3 regions of the Mameliella sp. AT18 genome follow, and region 1 is predicted to be linked to each of the others. Evidence: riboswitches for the same ligand, from Rfam matches in the RefSeq annotation. Region 1 holds a riboswitch; each other region holds the start of a gene.

Evidence for each region. Region 1 has a riboswitch for cobalamin ahead of PVW46_RS00645 (DUF1636 family protein). Riboswitches for the same ligand answer to the same signal wherever they lie in the genome.
Region 2: linked by a shared signal. The riboswitch ahead of PVW46_RS23745 (hypothetical protein) and the one ahead of PVW46_RS00645 (DUF1636 family protein) in region 1 are both predicted to bind cobalamin.
Region 3: linked by a shared signal. The riboswitch ahead of PVW46_RS14410 (DUF4198 domain-containing protein) and the one ahead of PVW46_RS00645 (DUF1636 family protein) in region 1 are both predicted to bind cobalamin.

Annotation. Positions count from the first base shown of each region.
Region 1 is NZ_JARAMO010000007.1:14,055-17,321, forward strand. Features, by position in the region: gene cobN (cobaltochelatase subunit CobN) at 1-407, opposite strand, end outside; gene cobW (cobalamin biosynthesis protein CobW) at 442-1,497, opposite strand; gene PVW46_RS00645 (DUF1636 family protein) at 1,494-1,913, opposite strand; cobalamin riboswitch at 1,948-2,139, opposite strand; gene cobO (cob(I)yrinic acid a,c-diamide adenosyltransferase) at 2,231-2,839, shown strand; gene PVW46_RS28645 (DUF1289 domain-containing protein) at 2,844-3,267, shown strand, end outside.
Region 2 is NZ_JARAMO010000291.1:24,710-27,976, reverse strand. Features, by position in the region: gene PVW46_RS23750 (mechanosensitive ion channel family protein) at 1-1,619, shown strand, start outside; gene PVW46_RS23745 (hypothetical protein) at 1,640-1,942, opposite strand; cobalamin riboswitch at 2,059-2,262, opposite strand; gene PVW46_RS23740 (LysR family transcriptional regulator) at 2,343-2,777, shown strand; gene PVW46_RS23735 (hypothetical protein) at 2,819-2,965, shown strand; gene PVW46_RS23730 (hypothetical protein) at 2,984-3,145, shown strand; gene PVW46_RS23725 (hydantoinase/oxoprolinase family protein) at 3,216-3,267, shown strand, end outside.
Region 3 is NZ_JARAMO010000153.1:1,082-4,348, reverse strand. Features, by position in the region: gene PVW46_RS14420 (NikL family nickel/cobalt ECF transporter subunit) at 1-533, opposite strand, end outside; gene cbiM (cobalt transporter CbiM) at 530-1,147, opposite strand; gene PVW46_RS14410 (DUF4198 domain-containing protein) at 1,154-1,951, opposite strand; cobalamin riboswitch at 2,080-2,282, opposite strand; gene PVW46_RS14405 (D-lyxose/D-mannose family sugar isomerase) at 2,415-3,104, shown strand; gene PVW46_RS14400 (aldo/keto reductase) at 3,170-3,267, shown strand, end outside.

The sequences.
Region 1 (3,267 bases):
GAGACCGGCAGGGTCGAAACCTCGTCCAGCCGCGTATCGACCCGCCCGTCACCGGGCAAAACCGCCAAGGCGATCCCCTTCGACTGCGCCAGGGCAGCGATCTGCTGGATGCCGTAGGACCAATAGGGCACGCCGCCGATCAGGCGGATCAGGATGCCCTTGGCGCCCTCAAGCGTCTGTTCGACATAGGTATCGACCGACAGCGGATGCTTCAGCGCCGCGATATTCGCCAGACGCAGGGAGGGCATCCGCCCCTCGCGCCCGCCGCCGCGCTCCCATCCCGCGGCAAAGGCGCCGAGGTCGGAATCCGAGAAGGACAGCACCACCAGGTCCGCCGGGCTTTGCGCCAGGTCGGTCGGGGTCTCGCTCTCTTCGAGGCCGTGGCTTTCGCGAAAGATGACGTGCATGGCACCGCTCCGGCGCGGCGGGGAGACCCCCGCCCTACTCTGCCGCCTCCGTGGCCACGCCCAGCACGGCGCGGATCGCCTCGGGGTGGATGTCGTCATGTTCGGCGATCACGACAAGCCGGCCCTGGCGGGCCTCGTCCGCTTGCCACGGACGGTCGTACTGGTGCCGCACCCGTGCGCCCACCGCCTGCACCAGCAGGCGCATCGGCTTGCCGGCAACGCTGGCATAGCCCTTGACCCGCAGGATGTTCTGGCTCTTGGCCAGGTCCTCGATCCGCGCCACCAGGTCGGCGGGGGCGGACACCTCGGGAATGTCCACGACAATGGATTCGAAATCGTCGTGCTCGTGGTCATCGTGGTCGTCATGGTGGCTGGGACGGGCGTCCATGTCGTCTTCTGCCGCCGCTTCCAGCCCCAGGATCACGCGCGGGTCGACGGCGCCCTCGGCCACCTCGATCACCGGCAGCGGACGCGGCGCCTCGGCGGCGATGATCTCCTTGGCCTTCGCCACGCCCTCGGGACCCGCCAGATCCGGCTTGGTCAGCAGGATAATGTCAGCGCAGGAAATCTGGTCCTCGAAGACCTCCGACAGCGGCGTCTCGTGATCCAGCGAATCGTCCGCCAGCCGCTGCGCATCCACCTTGGCCACGTCTGGCGCGAACCGCCCCGAGGCCACCGCCTCGGCATCGGCCAGGGCAATCACGCCATCTACGGTGATCTTCGACCGAATATCGGGCCAGTCAAAGGCCTTGAGCAACGGTTTCGGCAGCGCCAGGCCCGAGGTCTCGATCAGGATATGCTCCGGGCGCGGGTCCAGCGCCATCAGCGCCTCGATCGTCGGGATGAAATCATCGGCCACGGTGCAGCAGATGCAGCCGTTGGCGAGTTCCATGATGTTTTCCGCCGGGCAATCGGGGATGGCACAGCCCTTGAGGATCTCGCCATCGACACCCACGTCGCCGAATTCATTGACCACCACGGCCAGCCGCTTGCCGCCGGGGTTCTGCATCAGGTGGGTGATCAGCGTCGTCTTGCCCGAGCCGAGGAAGCCGGTGATGACGGTGACGGGAAGCTTGGCGAGATCGGTCATGTCTTGTCCTTTTCCGGCGCTTTGGCCTGTTCGGGCGGGATGCGCGCGATGCAATTGCGTTTGAAATGTTCGGGCCGCGCGCGCCAGGGGATCACCCCGTCACGGGCCGCATGATAGAGCGCGACACCCTCGGTCAGCAGGTCCGGATGCGACGCTTCGTGAAGGTTTCCGTAGACGTAGGTCCAGCGTTCCGCCCCGCCGCGCATGGCGACGGAACAGCCGTAGTCGCAGTTCTGCAGGCATTCCACCGGCGTCAGCGTGACCCCCTCGGGCATCTCGCGCGCCGCCAGCGCATCGTGCAGGCGCTGGCCCGGGCGTTGACCGCCCTCTGGCACCTCTTCGCCGCGCCGACACTTGACGCAGACCAGCAGTTCGACCGGCGCATGGCCCGCCCCCTGTTGCGTATCGTGATCCATTCCCGACCTCCTCCGGGGCACCCCGCCCGGGATTAAAGTTGCACCTGGGATGGCAGGTCTCCTGGCTCGCGGGTCGCGGCACCCCCGCGCCTTCCCGGCCGGTCTGGCCAGTGGCACGTTGCGAGGGCGCTCACCGCTTACAGTTGCGGGGGCAGCCGCGGGGTTTCACCGCGTTCCCTGTTGTCCTCCCCGGGTGCTCCGGGGAACCATCGTGTGGGCGGTGGTGCGACAGACGGGCGGACATGTCAATCGCGAAGCACGTTGACGGGGCGCGACACGGATGCAATTCCTGCCTGAATCGATCAACGGAGCGCGCAATGGACGAGATCACAACCCGCCACAACGAAAAGATGCGCCGCATCAAGGCCGCCCGCGACGAGATGATGAAGACCAAGACCGAGGAAAAAGGTCTGATCATGGTCCACACCGGCAAGGGCAAGGGCAAGAGCTCGGCCGGGTTCGGGATGATCATGCGCTGCATCGCGCATGGCATGCCCTGCGCGGTGGTCCAGTTCATCAAGGGCAACTGGGACACCGGCGAAAAGACCTTTCTCCGTGAACGCTTTGCCGATGAATGCCGGTTCTTCGTGTCCGGTGAGGGGTTTACCTGGGAAACCCAGGACCGCGAGCGAGACATTGCCGCTGCGCAGAACGGCTGGAAGATCGCCAAGGAGCAGATCCTCGACCCCGAGATCCAGTTCGTCCTGTTGGACGAGATCAACATCGCCCTGCGCTATGATTACATCGACATCGACGAGGTGGTCGAGTTCCTGCTGCACCAGAAACCGGCCATGACCCATGTCTGCCTGACAGGTCGCAACGCCAAGCCAGAGTTGATCGAGGCCGCCGACCTGGTGACCGAGATGGAGCTGCTCAAACATCCCTTCCGCGACGGCGTGAAGGCGCAGAAAGGCGTGGAGTTCTAGGCCCATGAGCCGCATGACCCGCCTGCCCCCGGCCAGCCCCTGCGTCGCCCGCTGCGTGATCGACGAGGCATCGCAGCTGTGCACGGGATGCGCCCGCAGCCTGGACGAGATCGCCTGCTGGGGCGGCGCCTCGGACGATTTTCGCGCCGGCGTCTGGGCCGCCTTGCCCGCCCGCGCCGCGAACATGGGGCTGAAGACGCGCCGGCTGTCCTGGCAGGGGGATACGCTGTTGACGGAAACGGCGCGGCGCATCGGCGAGGAAGGCGCGCGCCTCGTGGCGGGGATCTGGGGCGCCTCGGGCGAGCTGTCGCGCCTGCCGGGAACCGAATGCACGGGGCAGATCGGCGACGGCGTGCTGATCCTGCGGTTGGAAAATGCCGCGCTGCGGCTGGAGGCCGCGCGCTATCTCACCGCCTTCGAGATCGACC
Region 2 (3,267 bases), on a different contig from region 1:
TGTGGCAGCTGGTCGTCCCGCCCGCCGTGATCCTGCAGGCAGATCTGGAACGATTGATTGATGCCCGGGGGCACGACACGCTTGAGGCGCTCGAACGGGCGCGGGCCGGCAGTCCGCGCATGGTGATGATGGACTTCCTCCTGGGCGCCAAGGACTGGGACGGCACGGGCGATACCCGCGCACTGCGGGCGCTGAACCTTGATCACGTCCCGCGTCAGTTGCGCCGGATCGAGGGCGCGCTGATGGCCGATTACCTGCGCCAGAGCATCGACCGGATCGGCTTTATCTACTGGCAGGAGATTCCCGACGATCCCAACCGCCCCCTGCCCTATGTCTATTATCGCCATCCGGTCGGCGACATCACCATCGCACCAACGGACATCCTCGACGGCGAGGGGCGCCCCGTGGAGCGGCGCTGGCGTTTCTCGCGCGAGACGATGGCAGAGCTGCCAGACATCTACGCGGCCCTCGAAAAGATGCCCCTTGCTCCCGGCCTGACCACGCCGCCGCCCCTGTCACAGTTCTTTGCCACGCGGCAGGCGGTCCTTGCGCGTGCCGGCTGGCTGCAGGCCGAGGCCTGGGGACTGGAGACCTGGCAATGGCTGGGGGTCCTGACGTACCTGGGTGTCATGGCGCTGGTGCTGATGGCGGGATGGGCCGTCGCGCGCCGACTGGCAGGGCAGGATTCCTGGCAGGGACGCCTTGTAGGACAGTTGGCCGGCCCGGTCGGATTGATGGCCGCCGCCCTTCTGTTCCTTGACGCCAGCGAGCGGTTGGGCCTGACGTTGCGGGCTTTCGGCGCGGTGTCGGGCTTGTCCGCGATGCTGCTGATCCTGGCCAGCGCCGCGCTGGCCTACCGTGTCGTCTCGCTGATCTTTGGCGCGCTTATGGCCAAGGCGACCCAGACCCGTGCCTACACGGACGAAATCGTGCTGTCGCTGGCCCAGGGGCTGATGAAACTGTTGATCGTCGTCGGGGCGGTGATCGGCTGCGCCGATGTTGCCGGACTGCCGTACGAAGGGGTCCTGACCGGTCTGGGGATCGGTGGCGTGGCCCTGGCCTTTGCCGCACGCGAAACCGTGTCCAACATCATCGGCGGCGCGATCCTTCTGTCGGACCGCCCCTTCCGCAAGGGCGACCTGGTCGAGGCAGCCAACACGCTGGCCGTGATCGAGACGGTGGGTCTGCGGTCGACGCGCCTGCGCAAGCTGGACGACACCCTGATGATCGTGCCCAACGCCCAGCTTTCGGACCAGGTGATATCCAACTGGGGCAGCCGTCGGAGGCGTCGCGTGCTGATGAAGATCGGCCTCACCTACGAAACTCCGCGTGCGCAACTGGAACAGTTCGTGGCGCGGCTGATGGAGATCTACCGCGATCAGCCTGAGGCCGAGACAGACAATGTGACCATCGGCATCAAGTCGCTTGGCCCCCACAGCATCGACATCGAGCTATGGGGGCATTTCCGCGTCTTCAGCTACGAGGCGCAGATCGCCGCGCAACAGGCGCTGATCCTCGACATCCTGTCCCTGGCCAAAGAGTTGGGCGTCAGCTTTGCCTACCCGACGCAGACCGTGCACCTGACCCCGGACAATGGCGCGGTCCCGACCACGGCATAGACAGCGGCCAGTGGCTCCGGTCAGATCGACAACCGCCGTTTCCGGGCGCCTCCGCGCCTTTGCGGCTGCGGCAAGGGCAGGTCCAGCGGCACCGCCGGGCGCCGGATGGATTGGTGCAGCAGGTCGCAGAACACCGCCACCGCCGGATCCGTGCCGGCAAAGGGCTGGGCCCGCATCCAGGCACGCACAGCTTCTTCCTCGTAGCTTGCGCAGCCCGGCAGGCTGCCAAGCCATTGCATGTAGCCCATGCTTGCCAGTTCCCGGGCCCGTTCCGGTGTTTCGGCCCGTGTCTGTAAAAGGGTCAGCACCCGTTCGATCGTCATCGCGCCCTCCGCGCAAAGCTGGGGCGGGGATCATGGATCGGCGGCAGGACGGGCGGCAGGTTGCCATTCGTCTTTCGCGTCTCCGGGGCACCCCGCCCGGGTTGAGTGGCTTGGGCGCAGGGCGCCCGGCGATGGCAGGTCTCCTGACTTGCGGGTCAAGGCGCAGTCCCGAACCTTCCCGGGCCGTGCGGCCCAGTGGTCACTTCGGGATGGCTCGCCGCTTACAGTTGCGGGGGCAGTCGCGGATTTGGGGCATGGCCCCGCACCGCGTTCCCTTTTCAGACCGCGCGGACGCGGTCACCATCACCGGCCAAAGTGGCGCAGCATCTTGCCGCGGTCAAGCGGTTCGCGCCCCGGACCATCGCTTGTGCCAGAGCGTCGCAGGCGACAGACTGCGGGCGTGGGCCAGATCACCGTCAAACAGCTCGAAGCCTTCGTGCAGGTGGCCCATCTGGCCAGTTTCCACCGCGCGGCGGAACGGCTGAACACCACGCAGCCCAATATCTCGACCCGGATTTCGGCGCTTGAATCGCTGCTGGGGCTGCGCCTTTTCAACCGCGATGCCGGGTCACTCCGGCTGACGCCGACGGGCCGCACGATGCTGCCCTGTGCGCGGGCCGTGCTGACCGCGATGGACGGCTTCGTGGCCGCCGCCGGAGAGGATCATCTGTTCGAGGGCGCGCTGCGCCTCGGCGTGCCAGAGATGATCGTGCACAGCTGGCTGGGTCCGTTCCTGCGCGCCCTCAAGGACCGGTTTCCGGCCATCGACGTGGAACTGACCGTGGACCTCTCGGCCAACCTTTCGCCGTCGCTTTTTAGCCGGGGCTGGACCTGACGCCGCAAAGCGGGCCGTTCGGGCGGCAGATCTCGGGCGGCGTGGACCTTGGCGAGTTCCCGCAGGTCTGGGTCGCGGCGCCGGGGCTGGGCTTGCAGGGCCACGCGTTGAGCCTGCGCGACATCGCGCGGCACCCGGTGCTGACCCATGCGCACGGCACCCTGCCCATCGAGCAGTTGCGCGACTAGATCGCGACCGGGCGGCTGGTGCCGCTGCGTTACCTCTGGGTGCCGGACCCACTGCGATTTCGCGCACGCTACGACGCGGGGCTGGCGCCGTCCTATGTCGTCCGGGCGGCGGAACTGGTGCAAGAGGTGGCCCGGGCGCATCTGGCGGCGGCCGAGGATCAGGAAAAGCGATCCTCTTGATCCGATCAAATAATTGGATTGCATTGCGGTGGCTCGCTAGGCTTCCCGGTATCGCTGACAGGAGCCTTTCATGCCCGAACCGCTTTACCGCCTTGGCGTCGACATCGGCGGCACCTTTACCG
Region 3 (3,267 bases), on a different contig from region 1:
CCCAGCCCGAACAGCCCGAGGATATAGCCCATGCCGCCTAGGATGGTCTGCAGGTCGTTCTTTTCGCGGTAGGCGGCGATCTCGCGGCGCAGGGGGCGCATCTCGTCGCGGACGATGCGGGCGATCTCGGTGCGGTCGGCATCCGAAAGCGCGAGGCCGGGGGCGGCGGGTGCCGTCGTGGGGGCGGGCGCCGCAGGTTCCGGCGCGGCGACGCCAAGGATGCGGGCGACCTCTTCGGCAGGCATGGTCACATTGGCCAGGTGCCCGGCGCCGAGGTCCGAGCGGAAGGTATGGGCGACGGGTTCGGTCGGCGCGAAGATGAAAAACCCGTCGGCGTCGGTCACGGTCTCACCCAGCAGCGTGCCGTCGGGACCATAGACCTCGACCGGCTGGTCGGTGGCCATGTCGCCGTTGGAAAAGCCGATTTCGCCCTCGATGGCGCTGCCAGAGGGGAAGACGGCGGCGATGACCTTGTGTGCCAGTGCCGGGACGGGCAGGGCCAGCAGGCAGAGGACAAGCGCCAGCCGGATCATGCCTCGGCCTCCTTCATCGACAGGAAAAGGTCCGGTTTGACCTTGCGCGCCAGCAGGACCGCAAAGCCGGTCAACAGGCCCTCGATGACCATGATCGGCAGGTGGGCGACAAAGACAAGGTGCGCGACGGCGAGGAATTCGTCGCCCGAGAACATCAGCGAGAGGGCCACGAAGAGCGTCGTCAGGGCGGTGGCGCAGGCCCCGCCGATGCCGCCCCAGATCGCCGCCCCGACAGGACCGCCGCGCAGGATCAGCGGGCGGAAGACCAGCCCGACGAGGACCGCCGCAAGGGCAATGTTGACGGTGTTCACGCCCAGCACGGTCAGCCCGCCAAAGCCGAAAAAGACCGCCTGCAGCACCAGGCCGACGAACAGCGCCGGGAAGGCGGCCCAGCCGAGGATCAGCCCGGCCAGACCGTTGAGGATGAGATGCACCGACGACGGACCCACGGGCACATGGATCAGCGAGGTCACGAAGAAACTGGCCGAGAGCACGCCTGCCGCCGGGATACGGTCCAGCGGCAGGGCGCGCAGACCCAGGGCAATGCCGCCCGCCGCCGCCACGGCGCCGCCGATGACGACCGGGTTCGAGAGGGCTCCGTCGACGATGTGCATCTTGGGTTACTCCAGTTCCCAGGCGCGGATCCAGAGGACTGCGTCCTGGCTCAGCTCCTTGCCCTCATGCTCGGTCGCCGGACCGGACCCGAGGGCGGCAAAGCCCCAGTACCCGGCCTTGGGGATGCCGAAGGTGAAATAGCCGTTGGCGTCCGAGATCGCCACGACGGCCCCTCCGGGCGGCGGGCTGGCCACGGGGGCGGTGGCGGCGGATCCGTCCATGTCCGGTTCGGCCGCCATGTACTCGATCTCGATTTCCGCGCCGGCGACGGGTTCACCATCGGCCAGCACCTGCCCGGTGAAGGTGGACCCGGCGATGATGTTGTAGGGCTTGTTCAGGGGCAGGATCTCGGTGGGCAGGCCCACGGGCGCCATCCAGTCGGTCGGCAGCGTGTTGCGGTTCAGCACGGACTTGGTGAACTGCTGGATGTACTTGTCCTCGGATTCCTCGAAATAGGGCTGGGGCACCGTCACCAGCACATAGTCGCCAGACCGTTTCACCGGGACCGAACCCAGGAAGGCGGCAGCGGAATTGCTGGCGCCGGTAAAGGTGATCGGCTGCAACGTGTCCATCAGGTCGGTCTTTTCGCCGCGATGGATGACATAGAACTCCTGCGGGCGCTCCAGGTCCATAACATGGCCGTTTTCGAAGGGGTGCCAGAACACCAGCTTGACCGGCACGTCACCGGGACGGTCGATCAGCGCGTCGGTGGTGTATTCCAGCAGGAAATGCGCGGGTGCCGCCGTGGGCAACGCCAGGAGCGCGCCAACAAGGGCCTGTTTTCCGAGGGTAAAAAAAGTCACTGATATCGTCCTTGTCCAGTCTGCGCCATCCCCGGCGCAATGCGGTGGAGACGTGGGACAAGGCGGCCGGGGTCCGAACAGGACACAGGCCAGACGCTCACCCCGACGTCCGGTGGAGCCGTGGCCATCTGGGCCGCGGGTGTCCGGCAGGTCTCCTGACTCGCGGGTCGTTGCCTGGGCCTGCCTTCCCGGATTGCTCCAGTGGCGTCTTGGCCCGGCTCTCCGCTTACAGTTGCGGGGGCAGTTGCCGGATTGGCGCGGATGCGCCGCACGGCATTCCCTCTTTCCCCCGGAAAGTCGCCTTTCCGGGACCGGTCACGGTTCTGTGTGTGACAGGTTCGCCAATGCGGGGCAATGGTCAAAGTGACATGCGCGGTCCCTCGTTCGGGTAGTTGGTTGACGGAACCGAGTCGGTGGCGGATAGCTGTCACAAAGCCGCTATCGCTAACGGGAGGACTGGGGCATGAAACGGTCACGCATCAACGCCATCATGACGGAGGCGGACGAGATGATCCGTCGCCACGGGTTCACCCTGCCGCCCTTTGCGCAATGGTCGCCAGAGGCCTTCGTGGCGCAGGCGGGCGCGGCGCGGCATGTCATCGACTCTCGTTGTGGTTGGGACATCACCGACTATGGCGCCGGGCGCTATGACGAGATGGGGCTGTTCCTGTTCACCCTGCGCAACGGGCTGCTGTCGGACCTGACCTCGGGGCGGGGGATGTGCTACGCGGAAAAGCTGCTGATCTCGAAACAGGACCAGCTTTCGCCGATGCACACCCATGTCATCAAGGCCGAGGACATCATCAACCGGGGCGGCGCGACACTGGTGGTGGAGCTGTACGGATCTGACGACCAGGGCAATTTTGCCGAGGATCGCGGCGGCACCGTGATGTGTGACGGGATCGTGCACGACTATGTGGCGGGCGAAAAGCTGCAACTGGCGCCGGGCGAAAGCGTGACCCTGCGGCCCGGCGACTGGCACGCCTTCTGGGGCGAGGGCGGCGACGTGCTGATCGGCGAGGTCAGCACCGTGAACGACGACGAGACCGACAACATCTTTCGTGAACCGATCGGGCGCTTTTCCGACATCGAAGAGGACGAGGCGCCGCTGCACCTGCTGGTCAGCGACTACAAGGCCTGGCTGGGGGCCTGAGGCCGGGACTTGCCAATGCGGGAGGCGGGCGCCACTCTGCGCCCGTCGGCAAGAGGGGGCAGGACATGCTGAGACGGGCACTAGGACAGGGCGGGCCGGAGGTATCGGCGCTGGGCATCGGGGCGATGTCCTTTGCGGGCTTTTACGGCGCGGTGAGCGAGGA